Psychrobacter arcticus 273-4: one gene and its partner. The protein of the gene in region 1 interacts with the protein of each later gene in a pairwise test. Links are inferred from orthologs where the notes say so. Each region holds a gene or a part of one and is shown in the gene's direction. Other genes may lie near its edges. The genes, in order: nth and aceE.

What was found.
Region 2: the proteins of nth (region 1) and aceE interact in binary tests that used the Escherichia coli proteins (3 or more experiments, as listed by UniProt). The link is inferred for Psychrobacter arcticus 273-4 from one-to-one orthologs.

The regions. Positions count from the first base shown.
Region 1 is NC_007204.1:987,304-1,003,121, reverse strand. What follows is about bases 5,253-8,114. They hold nth (endonuclease III), read left to right. Parts: upstream 5,253-6,266; coding sequence 6,267-6,962; downstream 6,963-8,114. Other genes in these bases: metK (methionine adenosyltransferase), read left to right, coding at 7,590-8,114; PSYC_RS04320 (RnfABCDGE type electron transport complex subunit B), read left to right, coding at 5,383-6,225. In the rest of the region: PSYC_RS04340 (hypothetical protein), read right to left, coding at 1-164; dnaQ (DNA polymerase III subunit epsilon), read left to right, coding at 579-2,162; PSYC_RS04330 (hypothetical protein), read left to right, coding at 2,313-3,995; nudC (NAD(+) diphosphatase), read left to right, coding at 4,076-5,152; more of metK, read left to right, coding at 8,115-8,756; PSYC_RS04305 (DUF3144 domain-containing protein), read left to right, coding at 8,853-9,209; PSYC_RS04300 (BCCT family transporter), read right to left, coding at 9,366-11,018; PSYC_RS11910 (PQQ-dependent sugar dehydrogenase), read right to left, coding at 11,191-11,472; PSYC_RS11795 (PQQ-dependent sugar dehydrogenase), read right to left, coding at 11,480-11,608; ATP-dependent chaperone ClpB, read right to left, coding at 11,921-14,518; PSYC_RS04285 (SDR family NAD(P)-dependent oxidoreductase), read right to left, coding at 14,904-15,683; PSYC_RS04280 (AMP-binding protein), read right to left, coding at 15,751-15,818. UniProt on the Escherichia coli protein: DNA repair enzyme that has both DNA N-glycosylase activity and AP-lyase activity. The DNA N-glycosylase activity releases various damaged pyrimidines from DNA by cleaving the N-glycosidic bond, leaving an AP (apurinic/apyrimidinic) site.
Region 2 is NC_007204.1:1,590,904-1,607,236, reverse strand. What follows is about bases 2,126-5,502. They hold aceE (pyruvate dehydrogenase (acetyl-transferring), homodimeric type), read left to right. Parts: upstream 2,126-2,488; coding sequence 2,489-5,302; downstream 5,303-5,502. Other genes in these bases: PSYC_RS06880 (2-oxo acid dehydrogenase subunit E2), read left to right, coding at 5,328-5,502. In the rest of the region: PSYC_RS06895 (endonuclease/exonuclease/phosphatase family protein), read left to right, coding at 1-793; PSYC_RS06890 (TetR/AcrR family transcriptional regulator), read left to right, coding at 1,007-1,699; more of PSYC_RS06880, read left to right, coding at 5,503-7,064; PSYC_RS06875 (OmpW/AlkL family protein), read right to left, coding at 7,365-7,994; PSYC_RS11680 (hypothetical protein), read left to right, coding at 8,273-8,425; PSYC_RS06870 (ion transporter), read left to right, coding at 8,572-9,549; PSYC_RS06865 (TerD family protein), read right to left, coding at 9,815-10,483; PSYC_RS06860 (helix-turn-helix transcriptional regulator), read right to left, coding at 10,553-11,704; PSYC_RS06855 (ATP-binding protein), read right to left, coding at 11,810-14,665; 16S rRNA (guanine(527)-N(7))-methyltransferase RsmG, read left to right, coding at 15,030-15,746; PSYC_RS06845 (ParA family protein), read left to right, coding at 15,880-16,333. UniProt on the Escherichia coli protein: Component of the pyruvate dehydrogenase (PDH) complex, that catalyzes the overall conversion of pyruvate to acetyl-CoA and CO(2).

The DNA.
Region 1 (15,818 bases):
CAGCCTTCAAATATTGATAAATCTGCTACAGTCTCAACCTTTTTGGTATTGGCTTGAGTATTGCTATCATTACAAGCGCTCAAAAATAGCATACTGCTCGCAGCCATAGCAATCATCAAATGGCTAAGGTTTTTATAAGAGGGTTTTGAGGGTAAGGACATCATAGGGTGATCCTGCATTCGAGCATTAAAAGCTTTGGTTAAACGAATTATAGTTAATGTCTGGCTAGACAAATCCTCACAACTGCCCTATTTTAACAGAAAACGATAAGCTTACTATAGTTGAAATACTTTAAAGTCGCTACCGTATTGCTGGTGTAAATTTTTTGCAGCCTCTGTCTGCGTAGGCACAGCAAGCAAGAAAAATTTGCACCAGCAATACGTGTTGTATCGATATTACTTTTCACCGACTATATCAGGATATCTGTTTTTGGGTTTTTGTACATGGCAACTGCCCCTATTAATGCTAGATTTGCTATACTCAATCCCAGCATAGGCAGGTCGAGTTATTCCCCAAAACACGAGTGAAGTCGCTTCGCCATACCCTGTATTTATTCTTTATTAGGTCAGTAAATTTTTATGTCAGACAATCGCAGTGCAGTGCAACCATTTAAGACCAATAGCGCCATCAACCCATTGGCTGCCAAAGCAGATACAACGGTTGCCTACACTGATGGCGCTTGTAAAGGCAATCCTGGTGCTGGCGGCTGGGGCGCGCACCTGATATTTAGTGATGGACGTACGCAAGATTTGTATGGCGGCGATAAAGAAACAACCAATAATCGTATGGAGCTGATGGGTGCGATACAAGCATTGACCCATAGTCCGCATGAGCAAAACCTCGAGATTTGGACAGATTCAAGCTATGTCAAAAAAGGCATCACTGAATGGATTGAAGGTTGGAAAAAAAGAGGCTGGAAAACGGCCAGTAAAAAACCCGTCGCCAATCAAGACCTATGGCAGCGACTCGATGAGCTGTGCCAACACCGTGATGTTGATTGGCATTGGGTCAAAGGTCATGCGGGACATGCGGGCAATGAAAAAGCGGACGAGCTGGCGAACTTAGGTGTGACCTCACGTAGTGAATATTTGATAAGAGACGCTCAAGATAACATTAAAAAAAAACAGCAAATAACGGCTGATAAAAAGCCATCAAGCAGCGATGATTGGCTGAATTTTGATCCATTAGGTTTTGATATGATGGATGATGAGCTTGAGGAAGACGTTGACCAAGAGCTTGATAAAACCCAGTTAGATGGACAAGTATTAGAAGACTTTCATTACCAAACATCTAATACAGATATACCGGAAGCCCATACCTTTATGACTGATACCACGATGAATCCTAATATGTCCGACATAGACACTGATATAGACACTGATATAGCAAATGAAACGCCAAAATTCGATGGTGACACTAGCCGTGCCAATCCCTATTTTATAGCGCTGCTACCTAAACCTATCCATCGTCATGAATCTGATCGTCAGCTCATTATGGACACTGAGACCACAGGTCTTGATCCGCTAAAAGGCGATCGCATTATCGAAGTCGGTATTGTAGAGATGATCGGACGTAAATTCACCGGTGAAAAGCTCCATGTCTATATCAATCCACAGCGTGGCATGGATGAAGAAGTGATTCGCATTCATGGTATCTCTGAAGCGTTTTTAACGGACAAGCCAACCTTTGACCAAGTCGCTCAATCGCTCTATGACTTTATGGACGGTGCAGAAATCATCGCTCATAATGCCTCGTTTGATATGAATTTCTTAAATATGGAGTTTGCCAAGGTTGGGATGCATGACTTTGCTGAGCGGGTGCGAGTGACAGACTCGCTGGTCATGGCAAAGCAGCAATATCCTGGACAAAAGAACACCTTGGACGCTCTCGTACGTCGCTTAGATGTGGGCAAGCAAGACCGTACGTTTCACGGGGCATTACTAGATTCAGAGATTTTAGCAGAAGTATATCTGACGATGACCGGCGGGCAGGTTACACTGGGGATTGAGGATGACACGCAAGCGGATGGTGGACACACTGCCCATGCTAGCTTTGCCAATTTAGCGGCTTTATTGCTTGAGTCGAGTACTGATGAGAGCGCCAATCAAAGCTGGTATGCGTCGCTCGCACAAGACTATCCTGAGCTAAAAGCCAAAATGTAACAGTCATTAAAATCGCTTCTTATATTGGCTATTAGAGAATATAGTCTTGATTATTATCACGCTAAAAATTAAAACATTATCTAGCGCCATTTTTTAATTTACCGTCTAACCATTTGCCATTTTCGTCAGTATCTTATGGAAAAAATAATTATGAATCACTCTACGCAAATAAAATTGACCGCGCCAACGCTTAGTGTTACTGACTTCAATTTGCCATCGCTGCACTTATTGCACGATGAGATCACTGTTATACTTAAAGATACTGAGATTCATTTGGGCGAATTTAATGATGACAATAGCCAAGCGCCATTATTACTAGACTCTATTATTGTATTAAAACAGCTTTCTTGTATTTTTAAGCTGATATCTTTGGTGGATGCAGAAGCACTTAATAATGCGATTGTACACGGATTGAAGCAGCTTTATGACAGTGGCGACAACAGCAATATTGACTTAATTATGGACCTCTCCGAAGCCATCATGACGCTTGATCGTTATGTTGAGTTTGTGCTGTTGACCGAATCGATAGAGCCTACCTTATTACTGCCAATCATTAATAAGCTCAATGCTCATAGCCAAATAGCGCCTATTGCTGCTGATCATTTTTCTGCTTTTGGTAGTAGTAGCATCATTATCGCCAACCCTGAAAAGAATTTTCAGCCGCTAAATGAGCTCAACCTTGATCAAGCATTATTGACCTATGCTTATCGTAGTGGGCTTGGCGTCATTATGATCAATCAGGATGGCAATATTAACCAAGATGATCAGCAAAAATTGGATGCCATGTCGGCCGCCTGTGCTTTGATAGCGGCAAATACCAGCAGTCTATTTTGGCAAGCCGCATCGGCAGCAGTCACTGATATTGCAACCATCCTGCCACTTAATATCAGTCAAAAACACACACTTATTTATGTCGAACAGCAGTTCCAAAACTATCTGCCAGTGATGGATACGCGTTTTGCTGATTTGGTCAGTTTTGCCGGACAGCGTGATACTGAAGCGGCAAAAATGCTGCGTGAGCAATATGCCGCCAACCAGTTAGAAGGCCCACAACGTCAGCAGATGGAGCGCTTCCTGTTTGGTCCAAACCGTGATTTAATGGATACTTTGAATACCATTATCCAGACCCAAATCAATACGATTAAAGAAAATGTCGATAGCTATGCCCGTGGTGATTCAATCAATCCAGTCGACCTGCAGACCTCGCAAATCATTGAAGGGTTGACCACTTTAAGCTCTTCCTTACATCTGCTCGGTCTATCTAATGCGGCCAATAGCCTTACCAAAGCGGCAGAAGCGGTCAGCAACTGGCGCGCGCCTACTCCAGAAGATTGCGATCATTTATTATTGACACTCATGCATGCAGAAAACGCGACTATCGCCATGGCTGAGATGCATACTCCAGGTGCGATTTATCTGCCGTTGAACAATCCGCATATCTCACTACATCAGATCAATACCGCTTATGATACCTTGATAGAAGAGAGTCGTACGGCGATTGCCAGTGCTGAACAAGCGATCAATGACTATCTCGCAGAGCCTGAGCGCGATATTCTTAATATTAAAAACATCCCTGAAATGTTGCGTCAAGTGAGCGGTGCGGTGCGCTTCTTACAATTGCCAACGCCTGCCAGTATGTTCAGTCAACTGGCAAGTTATTTGCAGCAGCGTATCCACAGCGGTAGCCGTATTGATGATGGCACCTTGGCTTATATCGCTGATGTTATGATGGCAGTTGACTATCATCTAGACGGTTTCGAAAACAATCGCCTTGTCAGCAAACGAGCATTGGATGTTGGGCAACATAGCTTAAGCCAATTGCTTGCCGCTTAATCATTCATTTAAATATTTATATAGAGACAAGCTTATATCGGCACTGATATGAGCTTGTCTCTGACCGTTTGGAAATCTACATGATGACCTGTGCCTTTGTCCTATCTGATGAAACGATCTTATGTCGTCAAACGCCTAATGGCTGGTGGCCTTTGCAAGTTCAGCTACCACACTCCGATGTCAGTAGTGAGCAAGCTTATCAATTGGGACAGGTTACATTATTTGACAGCTTAGCGCCAAATAGCTGGCTACCTAGTGATGTAGATAATACTGATAACGCTAATGCCATTACTGTACGAGCCAGCCGCGCCATCACTGATGATTATGCAATAGCACATAATATTGCCTTGCCTAGCATTTTAGACAGTAGTGACTTATTAGGCAGTAGTGACTTATTAGGCAGTAGTGACTTATTAGGCAGTAGTGACTTATTAGGCAGTAGTGACTTATTAGACAGTAGCGACGTAGAAAATAGCGGTATTAGCCATAGCAACTCTCAGAGCAGCTTGAACGCTTTTATACCTTATCGGCAGCTTATCACGCAGCTGCCCATAACATTAGCTGCTCAGCTTAGCCAAGCCATACAGCTATTACGTTGGCAGGCGGACACACGGTTTTGTAGTCGCTGCGCCGCGCCCACCATAGCTGCCAAATGCGGTGAGCGCGCGATGGTTTGTGACGTTTGCCAATTGCGTCAGTATCCTCGCGTACAGCCCTGCGTCATTACCGCTATTACTCGACTCAACCCGCAAACGGGTGAAATGCAAATTTTATTGGCCCATCATCATCGGCATGGGCAACAAAAAACAGCAGCTCATTTATCACAGTCGCCGCAACCGTTACTATACGGTTTGATTGCAGGCTTCGTAGAAGTCGGTGAAAGCTTAGAGCATGCGGTGGTACGCGAGGTGGCAGAAGAAGTGGGTCTTAGTTTGTCAGATATTCACTATGTGAGCAGTCAACCATGGCCATTTCCCTCTAATTTAATGCTTGGTTTTCGAGCATCTTACGCTGGGGGTGATATCGTTATACAAGAAGACGAGCTGTCACATGCCCAGTTTTTTGATCTATCAAAGCTGCCAAAGATACCCTTTAAAGGTAGCATTGCTTATGAGCTGATTACCCAAATTGCCAATGAGCAAGGTATCTCGCTTTAATCTATAGTTGAAATACTTTAAAGTCGCTATAGTACTACTGGTGTAAATTTTTTGCAGCCTCTGTCTGCGTAGGCACAGCAAGCAAGAAAAATTTGCACCAGTAGTACGTGTTGTATCGATATTACTTTTCACCGACTATATGATCTCAATTCAGCAATATCGCCATTATTCCATTTATTTTAATATCAGTACTCAGAGCGCTTAGCACTGATATGAAGGTCTTAAAGCACATGCACAGCACCACTAGTAAAAATAGTAGTCACATCCGTCTAACCAATCTACCAATCTTGTTCGATACTTTGGATATAGAGCGCTTACCTGCTGATATTCAGGAAAAGATCACGCGCATTGATGCCAGCCTACCGCAAACGCAGTGTGGTCTTTGCGATCATGCAGATGGCTGCCTACCCTATGCAGTCGCTATCGCGCTAGATAATGAGCCACATAATAAATGTGTGCCGGGTGGTCAGCCAGTGACTGATACTATTGCGCAGATTATCAATGCTGATATAACCACACTAAGCGCTGAGTCTTCAAAATGGCCACTAGATAGCCATTCTCAGCGTCCTGTTGAAGTGCGCGCCGTCATTCGTGAAGATGATTGCATTGGCTGTACCAAATGTATTCCTGCTTGTCCAGTTGATGCCATCGTTGGTACTGGTAAGCACATGCATACTATTTTCACCGACTTGTGTACAGGCTGTGAGCTTTGTATCGCGCCCTGTCCTGTTGATTGCATCGATTTGGTCACGGTTGAGCTCACGCTTTCGATGCCTGAGCGCACGCTTGAGCAGGATGATTTAAGGCAGCGCTACCATACCCATTTAAATCGTGTCAGCGAACAACTTGCGGATAGCAGCAATAGCAGACCCGTGGTCAGCATGGTAGAAGCAAAGCTCAACAATGCCACCAGTCTGTCTTTAAACATCAGTGAAGAACAAGCTAAAAACACCATTGCCGCTGCCAAGCTGCGTACTAAAATTAAAAAGCTGGAAAAGCAGCTTAGCGTGCGAGCAAATGACAGTAAACAAGCAGAGCTTACTGCATTGCAAACAGAGCTTTCACACCTTTAATAATCAATAAAATAATAGCGAATAACGATAGTGAAAACACTATGAGTAAAACCGTCAAACATAAAACAGCTGATACCCCACCATCGAGGCGCATGCCCAATCGTGACATACGTCCATTTTTTGAAAAATTGGCAGCGACGATTGACGAGCCCGTCACTGAGCTAAATTATGGTAGCAATTTTGAGCTACTTATCGCAGTAATTTTATCAGCACAAGCAACCGACATCAGCGTCAATATTGCCACCGATCAACTCTATCCGGTAGCGAATACGCCTGAGGCGATACTCGCTTTAGGCGAAGAAGGACTTAAAGCGTATATTAAGAATATAGGCTTGTTCAATGCTAAAGCTAAAAACGTTATCAAAACCTGCCGCGATCTTATAGAAAAATTTGATAGTACCGTCCCTGACAATCGCAAAGACTTAGAATCGCTTGCCGGTGTTGGTCGCAAGACGGCAAACGTGGTCTTAAATACCGCCTTTGGTCAACCAACCATGGCAGTCGATACGCATATTTTCCGAGTGGGCAATCGTACTGGGCTTGCCACTGGCAAAAACGTTTTAATCGTTGAAAATAAGCTGGTCGAGCGTATTCCAGATGACTATATCGTGGATGCCCACCATTATCTGATTTTGCACGGACGCTATACGTGTCAAGCACGGACGCCAAAATGCGGTGCTTGCCCTGTTTATGACGAATGTATGTTTAAAGACAAAGCGGCGTTTTTAGAGTTGTGATATGAGCGGATAATAATCCCAAAGCGCATCAATATAGTTGAAATACTTTAAAGTCGCTACCGTATTGCTGGTGTAAATTTTTTGCAGCCTCTGTCTGCGTAGGCACAGCAAGCAAGAAAAATTTGCACCAGTAGTACCTGTTGTATCGATATTACTTTTCACCGACTATAGATATACTGATGCTAAATTATAATAATGTCATGATTGAGCATTACTCATAATAGAACAAGCGCAGCTCACTAGAGTTTTATTGCGTTTCGAGTTAGAATAAGCGTATTTTTAGGCAAGTACGTCAGATTGTTGATCCTGCTGACAATCAGGTGATAGGCGTGTGATTGGCGACAGCTTGAAACACGTTACCAGCTAACAATACGATATAGTACAACACGACATAGTACAACGCGACATAGTACAACGCGAAGCTATCGCCGTCTTAGCCTTACCCCATATGATTTATCCAAATCCGTGTTTTATCTGAATCTATATAACACATGCATTTGTGAATATGTGAATTGAGTAGTACCAATTAATCACCGAGCAATACATTGTTCGGCCAATACCAATTAAAGCAGCGCCCAGACGTTATGCTTTTTCCTATTTTTACTGATTCAATTAAGCGATCCTATTATGCGCGAATATAACTTATTTACCTCAGAGTCTGTGAGCGAAGGTCATCCTGACAAAATGGCTGACCAAATATCAGATGCTATCCTTGATGCCATTCTACGCCAAGATTTACATGCCCGTGTGGCGTGCGAAACGCTGGTTAAGACAGGTGCTGTCATACTAGCAGGCGAAATCACCACCACAGCAAATATCGACGTTGAGCGCATCGTGCGTGATACAGTCAACGGCATTGGTTATCATCATTCAGACTTAGGCTTTGATGGCGAAACATGCGCCGTAATCAACATGCTCGGCAAGCAATCTCCTGAAATTGCTCAAGGTGTTGACCGCGCTGATCCTGAAGAACAAGGTGCAGGCGACCAAGGTTTGATGTTTGGCTATGCCAGCAATGAGACCGAAGTCTTGATGCCCGCCCCTATCGAGTATGCTCATCGCTTGATGGAGCGTCAGTCTGAGCTGCGCCGCGCAGGCGAGCTACCTTGGTTGCGTCCAGATGCCAAAGCACAAATCACCCTTAAATATGACGGTAGTAAACCCGTTGCTATTGATGCGGTCGTCTTATCTACGCAGCATGATCCAAGTATCTCGCAAGCCGATTTACAAGAAGCGATCATGGAGTCGATTATCAAACAAGTACTGCCAGCAGAACTGCTACATGCTGGTACACGTTATCATATCAATCCGACTGGCAAATTCGTCATCGGTGGGCCTGTCGGCGACGCAGGACTGACCGGTCGTAAGATTATCGTTGATACTTATGGTGGTATGGCGCGTCATGGCGGTGGCGCATTTAGTGGTAAAGATCCTTCAAAAGTAGATCGCAGTGCTGCTTATGCGGTGCGTTATGTGGCTAAGAACATCGTCGCTGCTGGTATTGCAGATCGCTGTGAAGTACAAGTGAGCTATGCCATTGGCGTTGCTGAACCGACTTCGATTTCGATTAACACTTTTGGTACTAACAAAATCAGCAACGATGAAATCATTCGCCTGATTCGTACGCATTTTGATCTACGTCCGTATGGTATCACTCGTATGCTAAATTTATTGCAGCCGATGTATCAGCAAACGGCTAGTTTTGGACATTTTGGGCGCCAAGGTTCTGAAACTGCCTTTACGTGGGAAAAAATAGACAAAGCTGAAATTTTAAAAGCGGATGCTGGTTTATAAAATTTTTACTGAAACCCTTTTTGTTCCTATTATCTTATCCAGTTATTAGACTGCTGTGATACATTTAAATTTACCTACCATTATTAGGAGTCGCTTATGTCTCAAGAGAACGCTCAAAACAATGAGATTGATGCAAGTCTTGAAATCACCCCTGAAATGCAGGCGTTTTATCAACGTGCAGATGCCATTATTGGTGTGGCAAACAGTCAATTGGGGCCTGATGCACATTCAGGTCAAGTAGGTGCTTCACTGCTTTATTCCGCGGCACGTTATAGCGCATCTGTTGCCTCTATCGGCTTTGTAAAAGGTGATGATTTCGCCAAAGAAAAAGACGATATTGTCGAATTTTATACCAAACAATATCGCCAAATGCTAAGCGATAACTTGACAGATTATGCACAGAACTTTGATAAGTATATTCAGCTTAATCAAGATGACAAGCCTACTAAATAAAACGGTAATGCTTAGTTGTTGAAATTTATCTGAGCTTCTCTAGTAGTAGAAAGTACCTCTGAGCAATTAAAACGAAACCCCAAGCTTAATAGTAAGCTTGGGGTTTTTAAGTTAATTTTTAACTTCAGTATTATTTAAACATTGTCCAAAAAACCTTTAACCTTCAGGCTTTTCAATAGCAGAGGGATCTGTGAGCAAGTGCTCATCAGCAAACTCATTGGCTGAGTTATGATCTGCCGACTCTTCGGTAATAAAGTGCTGTTGAGCTCGATACAGTATCAATCGATCTCGACTTAAGCCCCGAAGTAACGCATACATCATGACAAATATAACCAAAGCAAATGGCAGTCCAGCTACAATAGCGGCTGCTTGCAATGCGCCCAGTCCGCCTGCTGCTAACAATATAGCTGCAATCAAACCTTCCATCAACGCCCAAAATAAGCGTTGGATTTTGGGTGGATTGATATCGCCACCAGCCGTCAGCATGTCGATAACAAAACTGGCTGAATCCGATGAGGTCACGAACCATAAGACAATCATAATAACGACAAGAAAAGTAATTGGTTTCGCGAATGGATAGTACTCAACCAGTTTAAAAATAGCACTACCCGTATCTGCCTGTACTGCTTCTACCAATCCCGGACTGGCTATAGCCGGATCAAGAGCAGCTAAAAGTTCCATATGAATAGCGACACCACCGAAAGTGGTGAACCAGAAAAACAAAATCAACATTGGAATCAACAGCACGCCCAATACAAACTCACGGATGGTACGACCACGAGAGATACGCGCAATAAATACCCCTACAAATGGTGCCCAACTTACCCACCATGCCCAATAGAAAATCGTCCAACCACTCTGCCAGTCTGTATTACCATAAGCTTCTCCCCATGTTGATAAGGGCACCATAGCGACTATGTAATTACCGATGTTTTCTATAAAACTATCAAAAATGAATAAGGTTGGCCCTAAAATAACCATAAAGGCCAAGAGCACACCTGTAAAACCCATATTGATATCACTCAAGCGCTTGATACCTTTATCAAGCCCAAGCATCAACGAGCCACAGGCCAATGCAGTCACAAAGGCAATAATAATAAACTGTACCGTTAAAGAATTTGGTATACCAAATAAATTTTCAAGACCTGAATTGATTTGCATAACTCCTAGACCTAAGGAAGTTACCACACCAAACATCGTCCCGAATACGGCTAGGATGTCAACCGCATGACCCCAGCGGCCATATATTTTTTCGCCTAATAGCGGATATAACGTCGAGCGAATCGATAACGGCAGTCCACGGCGAAAGTGGAAATAAGCCAGTGCCAATGCCACTATGGTATAAATCGCCCAAGCATGTAATCCCCAATGCAAAAATGAGATGCTCATAGCCTGCTTGGCAGCTTCTACTGTTTCAGCTTCACCTAGTGGTGGTGCCATAAAGTGGTATAGGGGCTCAGCCGTTCCCCAATACACCAGTCCAATACCGATACCAGCAGAGAACAACATGCCGATCCACGAAAAAAGACTGTACTGCGGCTTCTCTGTTTGTTGACCCAAACGAATATCACCGTAACGGCTCGCCGCTAGATAAATACAAAAGACCAGCGCCACGTTCATTAATATAATAAACATCCAGCCGAACTTATCCGTGATAAAATTTTGTAAAAAACTAAATAGCGCGCCAGCGGTTTCAGTGAAAAAAGTGCCAAAGATGATAAATCCAACGATAAGTAACGCTGAAGTAATAAACACAGGTTTGCTTACCCGTGGAAAAGGGCCTAACCTGCCAACTTTTACATGATTCATTTGTTTGTTAGCCTTAGTTTTTAGGAAGGCCACCTTAACAAGATACCTGCCAACTATCAAATTTAATTAAGTATTTACCATTTTCTCATTGATAGACATAAATAAGAAACTATCTGGTAGCACAAACCACAATGCCGCAAAACCCTAGAAATTTGGATAGCTGTTTCTGTATTCATTCGCTACCATCTTCTAAAACCCAAACCTGCCCCTCTACATTTAACACGCTCCGAATACGCTCTCCCATATCATAGCGATATCGTTCCGAAGCGCCATTATTTTCATCAAACCTAACCACGATTAGCGCTTTGGAGGATAAGCCACTGATCAGCGCATTGCCATGCCATGCCATGCCGGAAAATCGGTATGTGTACCAGTCGAATAGATGCTGATCGATGAGGGAGATATGACCGGCGGCGATGTCATTACTATTCGCAAATGGATTATCCGTTGGCATGGAGCCATCAGCATTTAGCCGTATTATTTTGCCCATCAGGAGAGAATAATAAACGGTGGCTATAATGCCCTTGCCCGTCTACCTTTGGCGTCTGCTGCCAAATGGGAGTAATCGACTGTAGGTTTGGCGCGCTCATATACTGCCTACTTATTATTATCTAGTCTCCATAAATTTTATATTCATATATAGTTGAAATACTTTAAAGTCGCTACCGTATTGCTGGTGTAAATTTTTTGCAGCCTCTGTCTGCGTAGGCACAGCAAGCAAGAAAAATTTGCACCAGCAGTACGTGTTGTATCGATATTACTTTTCACCGACTATAGCAAAAACATTGAGACATTAGAAGAATAGTAGAGCACAAGACAAAAACCCCTTACTTGCCTGTATAAAAAAATAGGCAAATAAGGGGTTTGATTGAACTCATAACAATTAGAACCAGCAATAATTATTAGCTCATTCTAAGCTTATCAAAGGTCAGTTTGTCATCAGCACCGACATCGACTTTGATGATATCACCAGCGACAAAATCACCTGCCAGCAATTTCAATGATAATGGGTTTTCAATCTCTTGTTGGATCGCACGTTTAAGTGGACGCGCACCATAAACAGGATCATAGCCAACTGCAACCAGTTTGTTCATCGCATCTGCCGATAACTCGATATCCAACTCACGCTCATATAGACGCTGACGCAAGCGGTTCAACTGAATCGCAGCAATACCAGCCATCTGTGACATACCTAGCGGATGGAATACCACGATCTCATCGATACGGTTGACAAACTCTGGGCGGAAATGCTGTCCAACCGAATCCATCACCTCAGCTTTGATATCTTCATAGCTCTCGCCAACCATTTCTTGGATTTTGTGCGAACCCAAGTTACTGGTCATAATAATGACGGTGTTTTTGAAGTCTACCACGCGACCTTGTGAATCCGTCAAGCGACCATCGTCCAATACTTGTAGCAAGATATTAAACACATCAGGATGCGCTTTTTCAACTTCATCAAACAAAATCACACTATAAGGCTTACGGCGTACCGCCTCCGTCAAAGCACCACCTTCTTCATAGCCCACATAACCTGGAGGCGCGCCCACCAAACGGCTGACGCTATGCTTCTCCATGTACTCACTCATATCGATACGGACGATAGCATCTTCTGAATCAAACAAGAAGTTCGCCAACGATTTGGTCAGCTCTGTTTTACCGACACCCGTAGGCCCTAAAAACAAGAACGAGCCTGAAGGACGGTTTGGATCAGACAAGCCAGCACGGCTACGGCGTACTGCATTGGCTACTGCTTCGACCGCTTCATCTTGACCGATGACGCGCTCATGGAGGTTTTCTTCCATCGCCAGCATCTTGTCACGTTCGCCTTGCAGCATTTTACTAACTGGAATACCCGTCGCTGCAGCAACGACTTCGGCGATTTCATTGTCCGTGACTTTGTTACGCAGCAGTTTTACACCACTATTTTCACCAGTCTGCTCTTTTTGCTCTGCCAAATCAGATTCATGGATACGGCGCTCTAACTGCGGTATCGTCTCATACTGCAGCTTGCTCATGGTCTCATAATCGCCTTCGCGGCTGGCTTTATCATAAGCAATACGGGCTTTGTCCAGCTCGTCTTTTAACTGCTGACTGCCTTTAACCAAAGCTTTTTCTGCTTGCCAAATCTCGTTAAGATCGGCGTACTCTTTTTCCAGCTCTTCAATTTGTGCATCAAGCACTTTACGCTCTGCTTGCGCGCCCGCGTCTTCTTCATTTTTGAGCACTTCACGCTGCATTTTTAGCTGTATCAAACGACTATCGAGCTTACCTAGTGACTCAGGTTTGCTGTCCATCTCCATACGTAAGCGACTCGCAGCTTCATCAATCAAGTCAATGGCTTTATCCGGCAGCTTGCGATCAGTGATATAACGATGACTCATACGAGCAGCCGCAATGATGGCGCTGTCTTGGATATCGACCCCATGATGCAGCTCATAACGCTCTTTTAGTCCACGTAAAATCGCAATGGTATCTTCAACCGTCGGCTCATCAACCAATACTTTTTGGAAACGACGCTCAAGCGCCGCATCTTTTTCAATATACTTACGATATTCATCTAAAGTAGTCGCACCGACGCAATGCAGCTCACCACGTGCAAGCGCTGGTTTTAGCATATTACCGGCGTCCATCGCACCATCCGCCTTACCTGCCCCAACTAGCGTATGTAGCTCATCGATAAATAAGATAACGTTACCTTCTTGCTTCGATAAGTCACTGAGTACCGCTTTGAGACGCTCTTCAAACTCACCACGGAATTTTGCACCAGCAATCAAAGCACCTAAGTCCAACGACAGCACTTCTTTACGACGTAAACCTTCTGGTACATCACCATTGATGATTTTTTGTGCCAAGCCTTCTACAATAGCCGTTTTACCAACACCTGGCTCACCGATGAGCACAGGATTGTTTTTGGTACGGCGTGACAACACTTGGATAGTACGTCGAATCTCTTCGTCACGACCAATCACCGGATCAAGCTTACCAAGCTCTGCTTGCTCAGTTAAGTTAATGGTGTATTTATTAAGGGCATCACGCTGATCTTCTGCATTTTGATTATTCACAGTATCATCGCCGCGCAATTGCTCAATCACCGCTTTTAATTTATTGGCTGTAACGCCAGCACTTTCAAATATTTTTTTGGTATCGCCTTGCTCAGCAAGTGCCAACATCACCCATTCAGTCGCGATAAAATCATCGCCTTCTTTTTGCGCTTGGCGATCTGCCAAATTCAAAATCTTAACCGAGTTTGGATTAAGATTGACATCACCTGTCGGCTCCGAAATCGTTGCTTGGTTATCTAATGCCTTTGCCACGCCATTTTTTAACGCAGGAATAGACGCGCCTGCTTGTTGGCAGATAGACAAGTTAGACTCATCTTGCAGCAAGACTGCAAGCAGGTGCACCGGATCAATACCGGTATGGTCACGCCCTAACGCCAGACTTTGTGCCTCTTGTATCGCAGATTGCAGTTTTTGAGTAAACTTTTCAAATCTCATATAAGCATCCTTTTATCATTCGTATATATTATCAGGCAGCAAACTTATGCTGTTTGCTTGCCTTCCTCTACCTTTATATATGCGGTATATAGAGGTAGATTTCAACCTATTTACCGTTAAAACCTTATTAATAGTAATGATATTGATTACTTTAAATGTAGTTACTACATCGCGCTCACACTCAATATATAATTCATTCAATTTTCAAAAAAATGCGTCTGCGGATACTGCTTATTTAAGATTTGCACAAAAAAACAGCATGGCATTGCTTCTTATCATTAATAAATAAAATTATCATCTATAAGATAGCAAAAAACCATGCCAAGTATTGTACGAGTTATAGGAATAATACTTAAAGCTACGATATTAAATCTTTAATACCTTATTACACCATACGAATCGCGCCATCTAAACGAATCACTTCACCATTAAGATAGGCATTATCAATGATATGCATGACCAATTTGGCAAACTCATTTGGGTTGCCCAAACGCTTAGGATAAGGTACCGCAGCCTCTAGCTGCTCACGGGCCTTTTCAGGCAGACTTTGCATCATAGGCGTTGCAAATACCCCTGGCGCTACAGTCATCACACGGATACCATGACGAGTCAGCTCACGGGCTAGCGGCAACATCATGCCAACGACTCCAGCTTTAGATGAGGCATAACTGGCTTGTCCGACTTGCCCATCAAAAGCGGCGATAGAAGCCGTATTGATGATAATTCCGTTGTCAGCATTGACTTCGGCTGGCGTACTAGCTGCCACGCGCTTAGCAATACTAGCCGCCACCAAACGTGCCACGTTAAAAGAACCAACGAGGTTAATGTTCACGCCACGACTAAAGGCATCGAGATCTGCAGGATTATTTTCACGATCTAACAATTTTTGTACAACAACGATACCAGCACAATTTATCGACCCTTGCAGACCACCAAACGCCTTTTCAGCGATATCAACCGCCACTTGCACTTCATCGCCACTGGTCACATCACAGCGTACAAAACGAGCATTGTCACCCAGCTCGTCTACCAATGCTTGCCCCGTTGACTCGTTAAGGTCAGCAATGACAACCTTACCACCTTGAGCCACGATAGCGCGAGCCACTGACTCACCTAGACCTGACGCACCGCCCGTAACCAAAAAGCTGTGTTGTTCAATTTTCATAATCTTTCCTTTAATTAATATTTTTATAAACTGTCTATTTTATTGTCTTATTAACACTTCGATTCATTTATGCTGCCGATAAACTACGCAACAAAAAACGCTGAATCTTACCACTTGGGGTCTTTGGTAGTGCTG
Region 2 (16,333 bases), 610 kb from region 1 along the record:
AGGTTTTAAACCTGAGCATGTGGTTATTCCGCTGGCAAGTAATGATAGTGCAAGCCCCTATACGCAAGGCAAAGGGGCGCAGAATACCCCTGCTGTTGGGATCATTAGTCGGTTTGCGCACTTAGAGAGTCGCTTACTTGAAGATATTTTGCCAAAAGCCATCATTAATATTCCAGATATAGGTCCTTATCAACGCTTTAATCGTCCGCCACTTGTATTACGCGTCGATGCGTTTGGTCAGCCGATAACGATTATTACCGCTCATCTGAAAAGTAAACGTGCTTTTTTCTTACGTGATGAGGCAGGTAATTTGTTGGAAGATATGGATGATCCAAATATTCGTATTCGTGCCAAGCTGCGTAGTTTGTGTATGCGTGCTGCAGAAGCGGCTTCTATCAGGCTTTCTATCATAGATAGGTTACAGCATACTCGTGAGCCTTTGATTTTGCTTGGTGATATGAATGATGTGACCGAAAGCGTTACCACTCAGTTGATGACTGAGACTGGTGAAGTTAATTATGACAAGAGCATGCGCGACGTTGCCCTGTTTGATGCTGCTCGTATTCAAGCCCGTTATGGTTGGATGAAAGATGTGGCATATACCCACATTTACCAAGGTATGCCAGAAGTGATTGATCAATTATTTGTCTCTGAAGAATTTCTACCTGATAGCAAGTTTTCGCTCGGTCAGGTTGAACGCGTTGACTATTTTAACGACCATTTAAAGTGGGATTATGCAGATAGAGTGATTGATCATGGTATTATAAGAGCGAAAATAAAGCTTCACAATTAACGCTATTTTATAATTAATTGCTGAATTGTTTTTTAACCTATTCTTGTCCCTTGCTTGATAGTGTACAAGCGTTTATTATGCCTCCTCGTTGAGTATAGTAGCGGTACTATCATCCGACATTCAGTTGATAGAAATGGTCCTTTTATTTAGGGCGCATACTATCCGATGAACACTATATTTATAAAGATAGGGCATAACATTAAGAGATTTATCATGAGTGAAAATAAAGACGACAAAATTGAAGATGTACTGGTAGACTCGGAGCTGGCAAAAAAGTTGGTGCCTAATAAGTTTAAATTTACTAGTCAGCAAGGTCGCGCGCGCCGTCAAAAATTATTGATGGGTGCTAAAAAGTTGAGTGAAACCCAATCTATCAATGATATTACGCTTGCCGCTGTCTGCGAAGAAGCGGGTATTCCAAGAGCGTCTGCTTATCATTTCTTCCCTAATATTGAAGCCATATTTTTAGCGCTGCGTTTTTTAAATGCTATTGATATCTTAGACGTATTAAGAACGGTTGAGACGGTTAAATATGATAGATGGCAGGGATATCTCACGGCGCTAATTGATCGCTGTGTACAAATTTTTGATGAAGATCAAACCAAAGCTAAATTGATTTATGATACCAATACACCTGATTTTGAAGGCGACAGTTTTGGTGAGCATATGGATCACCAAGTGGTCAGATTGGTGTATGATCGTTTGGCTGAACGCTATGAAGTACCTAAGTTTGAAGATATTCAAGATGTATTATTGATTGCTTTTAGTATTGTAAATGCTATTTTTACGGTTTCTTATCGTCGTCATGAGCGCATTACCGATAAATATTTGCAAGAAGCGAATACCGCATCTATCGCTTATCTGCGTTGCTATTTGCCAGAGAAGCTACCGCGTAAAAACCGTTAAGCTGTATATTAAGTTTTGCAGATAGATATTGAAAAAATCCGACATATAAATGTCGGATTTTTTTTATTTTTCAACTTATATGCATGAGCTTTATAAAAAACTTACAGCGGTAGCCCATTATATAGTCGGTGAAAAGTAATATCGATACAACACGTACTACTGGTGCAAATTTTTCTTGCTTGCTGTGCCTACGCAGACAGAGGCTGCAAAAAATTTACACCAGTAGTACTGTAGCGACTTTAAAGTATTTCAACTATACATTTGATCGGGTGGCGATAATACTTGACCTGAACCGCCCCATATTAAGCAATAATTTTGTAAATTTCTCAGAAAGCAGATGAGTGGCAGACTTATTATGACCAAATACATTTTTGTGCTAAATATAACTTTCATTACTCATTGCAAAGAACTTCCCAACAAACTTCTTAAATATCTCCAAAAAAATAATCACTATTTATTTTAAAAATACTTGTCATATTGGCATTTCTCTATAGCTATAAACAATCTGTTAATAAACCCCTATAATAAAGCGTCAATATCATTTGATGATGAAAGTCGCATATCGGCTGTCGTTTACTTTTACTACGATGTCTGTTTGAACCCCATGCCAAGCTACAGTTACTGTTTATTAGTAACTGGTCTGTAAGAACCACGACATATAATGGAATGACGAGATGCAGCAAGGAAGGCATTAGGTAAATCGTTTGCTTACGAAAATATGTATAACTCTGTGATTTAATAATACCCTGCCATCGTGTAGGGATGACTGATAAAAAAGGATTAAGAAAGATGAATTATTACAAGGATGCTGATAGCAGCGAAACGCAGGAATGGCTGCAAGCTTTTGAGTCTGTGATTAAGCATGCTGATAAAGATCGTGCGCAGTTCTTATTAAAAGCCTTATACAATATGGGGGTGCAAGAAGGCCTGCCATTTAACCGTTTAGATACGGCTTATATCAATACCATCGCCGTTGAAGATGAACCAATGTACCCAGGTGACTTGACGATCGAGCGCAAAATTCGTGCTCTGATTCGCTACAATGCTTTGGCAATGGTAATGCGTGCCAATAAAAACGACGATGATTTAGGCGGTCACTTAGCGACATTTGCTTCAAGTGCTACCCTTTATGAGACAGGTTTTAATCACTTTTTTCGTGCTGCCAGTGATCATTTCGGTGGTGATATGATTTATTACCAAGGTCACTCAGCGCCTGGTATCTATGCACGTTCTTATCTAGAAGGGCGCTTAACTGAAGAGCAGCTAGACAATTTCCGCCGTGAAGTTGGTGGTAAAGGTCTGTCAAGCTATCCGCACCCGTACCTAATGCCTGATTATTGGCAGTTCCCAACGGTTTCAATGGGCTTAGGTCCTATCATGTCGATCTACCATGCCCACGTCCATCGTTACATGGAAAACCGTGGTCTGCTTGAAAAAGAAGGTCGTAAAATTTGGACCTTCTTAGGCGATGGCGAAACCGATGAGCCAGAAAGCTTAGGTGCAATCTCGCTTGCTGGTCGTGAAAAATTGGATAATCTTATTTGGGTGGTCAACTGTAACTTGCAGCGCCTTGATGGTCCTGTTCGCGGTAATGGTAAAATCATTCAGGAACTTGAATCAGTATTCCGCGGCGCAGGCTGGCGTGTGATTAAAGTTGTCTGGGGCGGTCAGTGGGATACTTTGCTTGATAAAGACGTCTCAGGTGCTCTTAAATACCGTATGGAAGAAGTGGTCGATGGCGAGTATCAGCTATATGAAGCGCGTACGGCTGAATTTACTCGCGAGCATTTCTTTAACAAGTATCCTGAGTTAAAAGAGATGGCAGACGCCTTGACGGATGAAGATATCTCACGCCTAAACCGTGGTGGTCATGATCCTATGAAAGTTTACGCGGCGTTTAGTGAAGCCATGAAAACCAAAGGTCAGCCAACCGTTGTTTTGGTCAAAACTGTTAAAGGCTATGGTCTATCTACCCAAACCCAAGCGGTGAATAAATCGCATCAGGTCAAAAAACTTGATCAAGAAGCCTTGATGTATTTCCGCGATCGTTTTGATTTGCCGTTTACCGATGAGCAATTAGAGACGTTACCGTTTTATCGCCCTGAAGAAGGTTCAGCGGAGATGAAATATCTCAAAGGTCGCCGTGAAGCCTTGGGTGGTCATCTTCCAAATCGTCGCAGTGGACATATTCCATTGAATATTCCTGATTTGTCTATCTTTGATCGTGTCTTAAAAGGCAGTAACGGTAAAGAGCAATCAACCACCATGGTGTTTGTGCGTCTATTATCAGCGATGCTAAAGAATAAAGACATCCAAGATCGCGTTGTACCTATCGTTCCTGATGAAGCCCGTACTTTTGGTCTAGAAGGGATGTTCCGTCAATTGGGTATCTATTCGGCAGTTGGTCAAAAATATACGCCAGAAGATAGTGAAGCCTTGATGGGTTATAAAGAAGCCATCGATGGTCATATGTTAGAAGAAGGCATCAACGAAGCGGGCGCGATGAGTGCTTGGATTGCATTGGCAACCAGTTATTCTGTCAATGCGTTACCGATGATTCCGATGTATATCTATTACTCGATGTTTGGTTTCCAACGTATTGGTGATCTAGCATGGGCGGCAGGTGATTGTCAGGCTCAGGGTTTCTTACTGGGCGCTACCGCAGGTCGTACGACGTTGAACGGTGAAGGCTTGCAACATCAAGACGGTCATTCACAAATTCTATTTAACGTGGTACCAAACTGCGTAACCTATGATCCTTGCTTTGGTTATGAGTTGGCAGTGGTGATGCATGATGGTCTGCGCCGTATGTATGGTGAAGGCGAGCGCGTTTATTATTACTTGACCTTGATGAATGAAAACTATGAACAGCCTGAAATGCCAGAAGGCGTAGAGGAAGGCATTAAGCGCGGTATGTATTTACTAGAAGATAATAGCTCAGCGCAAGTTCAGTTATTAGGTTCTGGTGTCATCTTACGTGAAGTACAAAAAGCATCACAAATTCTAAAAGACGATTTCAATATTACTTCAAATGTTTGGAGTGTGACCAGCTTTAACGAATTGACTCGTGATGGTATGGCTTGTGATGATTATAACCGCTTGCATCCGATGGAAGAAGAGATAGTACCTTGGGTTACTGAGCAGTTGGCGCCGCACGAAGGTATCGTCGTTGCCGCAACAGATTATATGCGTAACTACTCAGAGCAAATCCGTGCTTGGTTACCTGACAACCGTCCTTATACCACGCTTGGTACAGATGGCTATGGTCGCTCAGATACCCGTGAGAATCTCCGTAGCTTCTTCCATGTTGATGCCGCACACATCGTTGTCGCTACGCTAAAACGCTTGGCAGATGAAGGCGAAGTTGAGATGCGCTTAGTCAAAGATGCGATTTCAAGCTTTGGTATTGAAGCCGATCAGCCACCTGCATGGCAGCAGCAGTCTTATTATGATCAATTCCCAGATGCACCAGCACCTGATAATGTTAATCCAAGTCCGGTACCTGAGTTTATTAGTGAAGAGGATGAAGAGATAAGCAGTGAAGGGCGCGCCGAAGACAAAGCCGATGCGACCTTACTTAATAATGATGACGTCACAGAATAATAACCATAAGACAAGGAGAACAAGGATGGAAATTAAAGCCCCCGATTTGGGTGTTGATAGCGCCGAAGTCAGTGAAATTATGGTTGCAGTTGGTGATGTCATCGCAAAAGACGATAATATTATTTTGCTTGAGTCAGATAAAGCGTCAGTTGAAGTACCAAGCTCTGCTGCTGGCAAAGTAACTAAAATTAGCGTTGCGGTTGGCGATCAAGTCAGCGAAGGTATGGTGCTGATTGAGCTTGAAAGCGAGACTGAGAATCAAGATGATAGCCAAAGCACAGAAGCAGCTGTCGCTGATACTCAAGATAAGTCTCGTGATACTGAGCAAGAAGAAACGCAAAAAGAAGAGCAGAGTGATAAAGTAACAGCTGAGTCAAATACCGCTCAGCCTGCTCAACAAGCCGCAACAGCAACCACTCATGCGCTACCAGATTTAGGCGTCGATGAAGCGCAAGTTTCTGAGATTATGGTTAGTGTCGGTGATATGGTCACTGCCGATCAGTCTATCTTGCTGATTGAGTCGGATAAAGCTTCGGTTGAAGTACCAGCGCCGCAAGCAGGCAAAGTTGAAAAAATACTGGTACAAACTGGCGATATGGTTGCCAATGGTCAAGACTTTATTGTCATCATTGGTCAAAGCTCAGATAATACCAATATTACAAGTGAAGCCAAAGCAGAAGATGCGCAGTCGCAAGATCCAAAACCAGCGGCTACTGATGAAAAGGCTGATGCCAGTCAGAAAGCAGATAAGCAAGTAACGACTGCACCTAAACAAGCCGCTAATGCGACGACCAGCGCAAGTAATAAGCTGACCGAAGCACAAGTCAATGAAAAAATGGTTGATGTCTATGCTGGTCCAGCTGTCCGTAAGCTTGCGCGTCAGTTGGGTGTGGATATTAGTGAGGTGGCAGGTTCAGCACTGAATGCGCGTATCTTAAAAGAAGATTTATTTGCGCATGTCAAACAAAGCCTAACGACACAGCAAGCTTCTCCAGCTACTGCAACCGGTGCATCTAGAGCCAGCTTACCAAGCTTGCCTGATATGAGTAACGTTGAAATTTGGGGTGAAACGGAAACCCAAGATTTAACACGCTTGCAAAAGGTGTCTATACCGCAGCTTAATTACAATACTTACTTGCCACAAGTGACGCAGTTTGATTTGTCTGATATTACTGAGACAGAGCAGCTGCGTAGCGAACTTAAAGGTGGTATGAAAGCTGAAGGTATTGGACTGACAATTTTGGCTTTTATCGTCAAGGCAACTGCTTATGCATTGACCCAGCATCCACGCTTTAACAGTCATTTAAGCGATGACAATACGCAGGTTATCCTACGTAAAAGCGTGAATATGGGTATTGCGGTAGCAACAGATGATGGGTTAATCGTGCCAGTGATTAAAAATGCTCACGAAAAAGGCATTAAGCAAATTGCGATTGAAATCGGCGAGTTGGCAATCAAAGCCCGTGATAAAAAGCTGAGCACCAAAGACTTACAAGGTGCTAGCTTTACCATATCAAGTCAAGGCATCTTGGGTGGTACGGCGTTTACGCCATTGGTAAACTGGCCGCAAGTAGGTATTTTGGGTGCATCAGAAGCGACTATGCAACCGAAATGGAATGCTGCTAAGCAAGCCTTTGAGCCGCGCCTCATGTTGCCATTGTCATTATCATACGATCACCGTGTGATTAACGGTGCTGATGCGGCAGTATTTACCCGCTATGTCGCAACATTGCTTGCTGACCCGCGCCGCATTTTGCTATAGGTTTTACGACTACTTAAAATAATATGAATAATAAAAAGACTGTCTGCGGATGGTCTTTTTTATATTTGCTATTTCATCAGAATATATAGTCGGTGAAAAGTAATATCGATACAACACGTACTACTGGTGCAAATTTTTCTTGCTTGCTGTGCCTACGCAGACAGAGGCTGCAAAAAATTTACACCAGCAATACGGTAGCGACTTTAAAGTATTTCAACTATAGATAAATGACAGACACTAAAAAGCCAGCAATTAAGCTGGCTTTTTTATTCATAATCTTTAGCTTATGATACGGCTAAATTAGAACTGTTTGACAAACGCAACGCCATAAACCCAAGGGCTAATGTCGATTTCACCAATATCAGTACCATTTAGAGTAGCATCAGTTTTGATGTCCATATAACGCGCATCGATACGGAAAGCCTCAGTTGGGGCAAAAGGTATGTCTAGACCGATATGACCAGCTATACCAACATTATCGTCAAGCTTTAGATCAGCGCCAGGCTGATTAAGTTTTTCCTTGAAGAAAGTCGTATAGTTCACACCAACACCTATAAACGGTTTCACATTCATAGGCAAGTTATAATCATCGAAGTGATATTGTAGAGAAAGCGTTGGTGGTAAATGTTGAGTTTTCCCTGTAAGTATTTCTTTACCAGTAGCATCATTTAGTGTGAAATCATGATGAAAAGGAATTGCAGCTAGTAGTTCAACACCAACGTTATTAGCGATAAAGTATTCACCACTGATAGTTGGGCGTACATCGCCATCAACATCAACAGATAAACCATTGTTTAAAGTACCGTTATCACTTTTTGGGTCAACATAGTGTGCACCAGCGGCAACTGTCCAAGTACCTGCAGGCACAGCAAAAGCAGTGGTCATAGTAAGGGCAGTAGCAGCAGCTAAAACTAGGGATTGTAGTTTCATCGTTTAATTCCTCAACGTTATAAATGATGGTCGCTAACTCATGAGGGATGGCATAAGTTGGCGATACATAATGTTAGGCTAGGGATTAACCTGTAACATCTGCTATCTATTATAGTACAAAATCCTTACTAAAAGTAAGGTTTTAATCTGAAGGTTAAGATATTTATGCGTAAAGTTACAACTAGAAGGGTTTGGATACGTTAAAATTTAGAACATATCATATGTTTATTTAGCGTTTTTGATATTATTAATGCGCTGTTACTGTTTAAAGGAGTTGGTTGTTAATGATGTTGGGCTACTGTAGTAATTCTCCGCTGCGCTGTGCAAATGCTCGCTCATTAAAAGTGTTGGATGAGATAGATTCCTGTTGCCCAGATTATGGGTTGTTTTTAGTACCTGCGCAAAAACTCAGTCATGAGCTGCGTGCTTAAGAGCGATTATTACGCATGGCTGTTTTTGCAGTTGCCATCATATTGGTCTTGGTCACGCACATTTATTACATAAAGTTAGTATAATAAAACTCTCATAACGGCTTTTTTGTTCATCCAAGCTCGGTGTTACACCGCATAGGGACGGCATGCTATTCCAATCTATACGGCGCTTGCGTCTTTTTGTCTATAACATTTTGCAAAACGATGAGCATGACACGCTCTTTAGTCGCTGTGTTGATTATTTTCTTATTTTTTTGATTATGGCAAACGTCACTGCGGTTATCGCCGAGTCTGTTGACACTTGGTACTACCCTTATCAAGAGTACTTTACGTGGTTTGAGAACTTCTCTATTGTGATATTTTCCATTGAATATCTGCTTCGTCTATGGAGTGTCGCTGAAGCCAAGCCAAGCAATACTACGTGGCGACAGCGCTGGGATTGGCTAAAAAGTCCGTCAGCATTAATCGATTTGATTGCCATTGCCCCTGCATTTTTGAACTTCTTTGTCAGTATAGACTTGCGTTTTTTACGCATTTTGCGCCTGTTCCGTATTCTTAAGCTCACCCGTTATTTTGCTTCATTACGTATTTTGTTAGTGGTGATTAGTAAAGAAAAAGGCTCGTTTCAAGCTGTTATTTTTATCTTGATAATCATGATTGTGACGGCCTCTAGTGGGATTTATTTGGTAGAAAATCATGCACAGCCAGAGGAGTTTGAGTCGATACCAAAAGCCATGTGGTGGGCGGTAGTCACTTTAACGACAGTGGGTTATGGTGATGTGACGCCGATTACTAATGCGGGCAAAATATTAGGGGCTATCATTACTATACTGGGTGTAGGTATAGCAGCATTGCCTGCCGGTATTTTGGCAACGGGCTTGGCAAATGAGCTCAGTCAGCGCCGTGAAGAGCTTGAACAAGACTTTCGGGGACAACTTATTGATAGTGATTTTGATTTGGTACAAAATCAGATGATGATTGAGAAAATCCGCCGCGAGCTTGGCTTAGATAAAGAGCAAGCACAGGACATTGTGCTGCAAGTACTGCGTGAGCAAGAGCTTGAGCGCCGTGAAAGAGACGTGCAGCAAAAGAATTTTTGTCCGCATTGCGGCGAGCGCTTATAGTAAAAAAATATCAGTTATCAGCGATTCTCTTTTATATCCTAGGTTATAAAATAAGGAACTGTATATAAAATAAAAGATGGTCAATTGCTTTGTATAGCGATTGAGCATTTTTTATTAAGCGTAAAGCACTATTTTAGAATATAGTTGAAATACTTTAAAATCGCTACCGTATTGCTGGTGTAAATTTTTTGCAGCCTCTGTCTGCGTAGGCACAGCAAGCAAGAAAAATTTGCACCAGTAGTAGGTGTTGTATCGATATTATTTTTCACCGACTATAGATTGCTTGTGGAATCGGTAAGGCACGAGCCAATTCGTGCGCCACTTGCTGAGCCGCTAGCGCCAAATCTGTCGCAGGGAGCGGTAGATTCTGTAGCGTTAGATGCCAGTCATCTACTTCTCGGCGCAAATGTGCCACCCATAGCGTCAGGCAATCACGCGGCAGCTGTTTTAAGTTGACCTCAAAAGAGCGGTTGCCTTCATCATCGCTTAGATGAATCTCACCCTTTTTAACTCTGGTAAAGGGCTGTCCGTGATAGGAGTTGGCAATCAAAGCAATGTGGGTGATATGAGCAGGGATTTCATCCAGATATAGCCGGATTTGCTCTTGATCAAGGGGTGCAAGGTACATGGCTTGGTCACCGCGGTCTTTACCGTTCAGACTGTCGCCTTGATGGCATATCGATTCGGCTTTGTCACGCAGCTTTTTAAACCAAACCATATCACTAATGGTGCAATTGTCATCATATAACACGCAAGCCAAATCAAGATCTATAGAGTTGGCATTTTTGTTAAAACGCTTCTTTAAGTTTTTAAACAAGCCTTTTTGCTCAATCTTGGTAAATTCATAATTGAGACCAAAAAATAAAGTACCTGCATCTAGACCCAACCCTCTTAAGCTGTCTGACAGTAGTGGCGATGGGGTAGTGGTCGACATAATAATCCTTTTGATGCATAGTTTTTTTATGAATGGGTTAGGTAGTTGTAAAGATCGTATAAAAACAGGTTAGATAGCATCTGCTGTTTTATCTAATACCGCTTGATAAAGTAGCTCTGGCTTGGCATCTAGCAGACCATTCCCAAAACCTCGCAACCACCAGACCAGTTGCGAGGTTAGGTTCACAGTTGCTTGTATGGTCAAGCTTTCATCACTATTGATGGTGACAATTTGGTCATCACTAAGCTTACTTTCGGTCAAGCTCTTGCCTGCTTGTTTGGTAAATTGTAGCTCAATCGGTGTATATTTGCCATGATTGGCTAATGGGCTAAATAAAGGATGGCTAAAGCCCATGCCACCTGCATCCAGATAATTATCTAGTTGGAAGTTATCAGGCGTTTTTGCGGCGCTCTCTAATATCTCAACGCTGGCAAATCGATGTAGGGCAAAAATGCGAATGATATTTTCGCTATCATCGGTACGGGTCGCGAGCAGATAAATAATCACCCCACGCTGAATGATAGCAATAGGGTTTAAGGTATATTCGCTGGCTTGTGATTTATTGCTGCGGGTATAGCAGGCTTTGATTTGTAGTTGATAAAACAGAGCGTGATAAATATTGTCTTTACTGTCTAAATCGATATGTGGGGCGATCAACGGCTGAGTTGCAGGCTCAATACGAACCCTATCAATCCATGAATGGGTCACTTTGCTATTTTTGAGCTGGCGCCGTGCCAAATCAAACCAAGGAAATAGCTCATCTAAAATAACTGGCGGTAGCAGCTGGCTTAGATTGGCCTCAACCATATTGAAGGCGACCGCTTGCGATAAATTCATATGCGGCAAGCTTTGTAGCGGTGCATCATCTTCCCAGCGCCAGCCTTGCGGGTTGGCGTTGTTTTTTTCGATAGGAAAGCGTTTGGCAAGAGCGTTTAGGTCGCGCTGTACCGTGCGTAAACTGATATCAAAACCTGCCAATATCAGCTGCTCATAGATATGGGTCGTACCTACCCAGCGATTGCGCTGCAATTGTGACAACACTTGCCACTGCCGCGCTGTCGTGGCAGCGCCGTGACGATTATCGGCTGCATCATCAGAGGCTTTATTGTCTGAAGTTGCAACAGAGTTTGCTTGCTCATCAGTAGCCTGTTGATTGTCGAGACTATCGTTGTCAAGACTATCGTTGTCAGTATGAGCAATGTCGGTATGAGATACAGTCATGAAAAGATAACCTTTGTAATGTCACGATTATAAAGTCAGCGGGTCATTCATATTAGTATGAGCACGACATCAACATATGATCGTTATAGCTAAATACCCTAACGTCTAGCGTGCTTCATCTATAGTGATTTCTTCTACGATGATGTCATTGTGCTCTTTAATAGTAATAGCCTTGTCTTTTTTAGCTGCTTTTTTCTTGTCTTCTTTTTTTTGCCGTTTGGCTTGGCGCTTTTTTTTAGCTTTCTTTTTTGATTTTTTATCGTCAATGTCATCATCTGCATTTTGGTTGTCATCCCATAGCATCAAACGACTTAAGACTTTACCGAACAGTGTCTCTTTGCGATATCGACTTTTCTTATTCACCGTATCGACAGGTAATCCCGTCATCAATGTGAGCGCTTCACTGAGCGTGTGCACCCCATATATATGAAAGCTACCTGCTTTAACGGCAGTAATAATGTCATCACGCAGCATAAGCTGTTTAACGTTTGCCATAGGAATGACCACGCCTTGCTGTCCAGTCAATTCTTGCTCGCGGCACGCATCAAAGAAACCAGCAATCTTGGAATTGATGCCGCCGACGGCTTGTACTTCGCCGAGCTGGTTCATAGAACCTGTAATCGCAAGAGATTGATTAATGGGTACGTTTGCTAAAGCAGATAATAGGGCACAGCCTTCGCTGACGGTTGCGCTATCACCATCAATATGCGCATAGCTTTGCTCAAAGGCCAATGAAGCACTAAAGTTTAGCGCATGGTGCTGACTAAATAACGCCCGTAAGTAGCTGGTCATAATCAACATACCTTTGGCGTGTAAGCTACCGCCCAAATCAACATCACGCTCGATATCTAGAATTTCACCAGTACCAATATTTGGCTGAATGACCGCCGTGAGACGGGCAGGCATGCCAAATTCACTATCGGCATAGCTCACGACTGTTAAAGCGTTGACTTGTCCAACCGCTTTTCCTTGAGTCTGGATAAGCTGCTGACCATTTTTGAGCTCGTCCCAATATAGGTCACGCAAATATCCTGAGCGCTCATCCATATCTTCAATAGCTTGTACCACATGCTTAGCACTGACGATATCCTGTCCGCCCAAACGCGCATGGCGGTTAGATTCATGCAACAGCTTAATAAGTAAATCACTGTGCAGACTCAGACGGTCTTGGTCCTCTGCTTGCAGACTTAGATGCTCAAGCAGGGTTGCCTGTGCCCTCCTATCAAAAGGATAAAGATTGTCATAATCGATGATGTCTGCCATCTTTCCGACCAACGCTAGCTCGTGTTCATGAGTGCGCACTACATCATCGTGAAAATCAGCACGTACCTTAAATACCGCATCAAACTCCGGCTCAAGCTCTAGTAATTCATAATATAAATCGGCTTCACCCAACAAAATGACCTTTATGTCAAGATCAATCGGCGCAGGCGATAAGGATAAACTTCCTGTTAAGGTCAGCATCTGCTCAAGACTTGATAGTTTGATTTTGCGAGATTGCAGTGCACGCTTAAGACCCTGCCAAGCATAAGGGTGCTCAAGCAAATGACTGGCTTCAAGCAGCAGATAGCCACCATTGGCACGATGTAAAGCGCCCGCACGAATCATGCTGACATTGGTAGTGACTGTGCCTAATTGGGTGATTTGCTCTACATGACCCAATAGATTTAAGTGAGTGGGCAGGTCTTCAAAGATAACGGGCGCACCACTATCAGGCTCATGGCTGCTAATAACATTGACCGCATAGCGGCTAGGCGTCGTGGCGAGCAATGCCGTTACAAACTCTTCATCATCTCCATTAACGATACGCTCGACATGAGTAATCATATCGGCAAAGACTACCTTTAGATACTCAACAACAAGTGGGTGAGCGCTGAACTGCTCATAAATAGGTGTGAATAACGGCTGTAGCGCCCGCTTAGAAATATTACGATGTAACAACTCAATTGCATCGTTAGCTTCATCTTCTAATTGCTCTAAAGCAATGGTCAGCTGACTAAGCCGCTTTTGCATATGGTTTTTTTGGGCAAAATTATTCAGCTCAGTCTCATATTCACTGCTGTATGCATTATTGTCAGCTTCAGTATTGCGAATATCGATGCTCGCAGTAGCCGCTTTCTTATCGCGATTTAGTACGTTCTTATCTTTAGCAGCAGTGTCGCTATTTTCTGTCGCGATCTGGCTTGGATGAACAAAAACGGCTTTATTGTCAAATGGGCGAAAGGTTAACGCCAAGTCATACTGTTTGCCCTCAGCATTGAGCGCATCATAGGCGTGGCTTTCTTTTTGATGCGTGTCATTTTTGATGGCTTCTATTTTGCTTTGATACTGGTCGCTACGAAAACGTTGACTCAGCCGTTTTTTGGCTTGTTGCCATAGAGTATTGACTTGTTGTTGCAAGACAGCGGCCTGACCAGCAGGTAAGCGTAGTGCTAACGGAGTCCGTGGATCAGTAAAATTGTGTACATATACCCAATCATCCGGCGTCGGTGCATCGGCTGCGATAAGACTGAGCAAGCGACTAATCACGGTACGTTTACCCAAACCATTTTCGCCTGCTGCAAACACATGATAGCCACTAGCATGGATATCGAGGGCGGTATGCAATGCCTTAAGCGCTCGCTGTTGCCCAAAACCAATATCTAAATCTGGTGCGCTGCGGGTATCGGCTGGCAGCAGACTAGGTTTACTATAACGCTTAAGCTGGTTTGCCGCGACAAGACAGCGCTGACTGACTTCTATGAATATAGGATGAGGCGTAGCATCAGCGTCGTCATTATTTTTTTCTTTCGCTGTCATTTCACGAGCCAGATTTTTACTGTCTAATAGTTTATTAGGTGACAGTTTATTAGATAACAGTTTATGAGAGGTATGTTTACTACTCAAGTCACTAGCAGGCGTTACCATATCGCTGGTGTTTTTCGGGTTTTGATTCATCAGTGTGTTTGTCTGTTCAGTCATAAGCGTATGTTGAGTCGTTTTTAATAGGTGAGTGGTTATTGATTTTTTAATGCTTGGTTTTTATATTTAATTCTTTATGGTTAATTATTTAATAATGGATAGAACATCTTACAAGATATAGCTGTAGCTTAAATAGGTCATTAAGCACAATTTTGTATCATATATAGATCAATGTTTTAGCCAATAACAGTGTGCTTACTTTCACCTTGATATGACAGTGTTAAGGTTATCAAGGAAGAATAACGGCTCAATATAGGCGTAGATAGTATAAGATGGCGTACATTGGCGCAATCTGCAACTATTCAATAGGCAGCCTGCATGATAAAATAGACGGTTCACATGTCAAAAACGGATAAACCCTTGTATGTCAGACTCTACTAAGCCTTCTTTACCATCTGCTAGCATAGGTAATATCCATATTGATCCGACAGGCTTCGTAAAGCTTGGCGCACAATTACCGACATTGGCGAATATCTTAGCGCAAGCAATAGACGAGTTGGGTATAACATTGAGTGCCCAGCAGCAGCGCACCTTATTATTGTATTTAGACCAGCTTTTATTATGGAATAAAGCGTATAATCTGACCGCGATTACTGATCCGGTAGAAGCACTTATCAAACATGTTATCGATTGTTTGGCTATTATAACCCATTTACCCTCAGGGTCGCTGCTGGATATTGGTACCGGTGCCGGCTTGCCAGCGGTTATTATTGCCATTTGTCAGCCTGAGCGCTCATGTACAGCGCTTGATAGCAATCAGAAAAAAATACGCTTTATTAAGCAAATCAGTAGCGAGCTTGGTTTGAGTAATATGCAGCCTATCGCATCGCGCATTGAAGCGCACGAGGTAAGCTATGATGTGGTCACCTCTCGAGCATTTGCCAGTTTGATAGATTTTGTTGAAGTTGCCCAGCCGCGATTGGCAGATAATGGTTATTTATGTGCGATGAAAGGTAAAGCGCCTAGTGAGGAAGAACGGCACGTTTTAGGTAACGATTGGCAGTTTAAGACCATTAAGCTGAACGTGCCACGTTTACATGATAGTCGTCATTTAATTGAATTGTCTTATAAAAATGTCTAAGCTATGAGCACAGCATTTACCATAAAATCCTCTTATTTTATGCTGAAACATCATCTGTGCTAATGTTTACGTCTTCAGCAAAAGAGCGCGTTAGTAAAATCAGTAATAGATCCTAATTAAATTGAGTGAGTGTATGGAAATCATAGCGATTGCGAATCAAAAAGGCGGCGTGGGTAAAACCACAACGGCGGTAAATTTGACCGCCAGCTTGGCTGCCAAACGCAAGCACGTACTGCTCATTGACTTAGACCCACAGGGCAATGCGACCAGTGGTACGGGTGTCGATAAAAATGAGTTGACACTGACGATAGCAGATGTGCTCCTCGATGGCGTCTCTCTATCTGATGCTATTGTCAGTAGCCCTGCAGGGTTTGATGTCATCGGTGCCAATCGTGATTTGGCGGGTATGGACATCACATTAATGAGCAAAACCAATAGCCATGAGTTGTTTAAGACGGCGATAGCAGACTTGATTAAAGATCAAGCAGTGGCACAAAAACCCGCCTATGATTATGTGGTCATAGATTGCGCGCCCAGTTTGAATTTATTGACGATTAATGCTTTGGTGGCAACTGATAGTATTATTA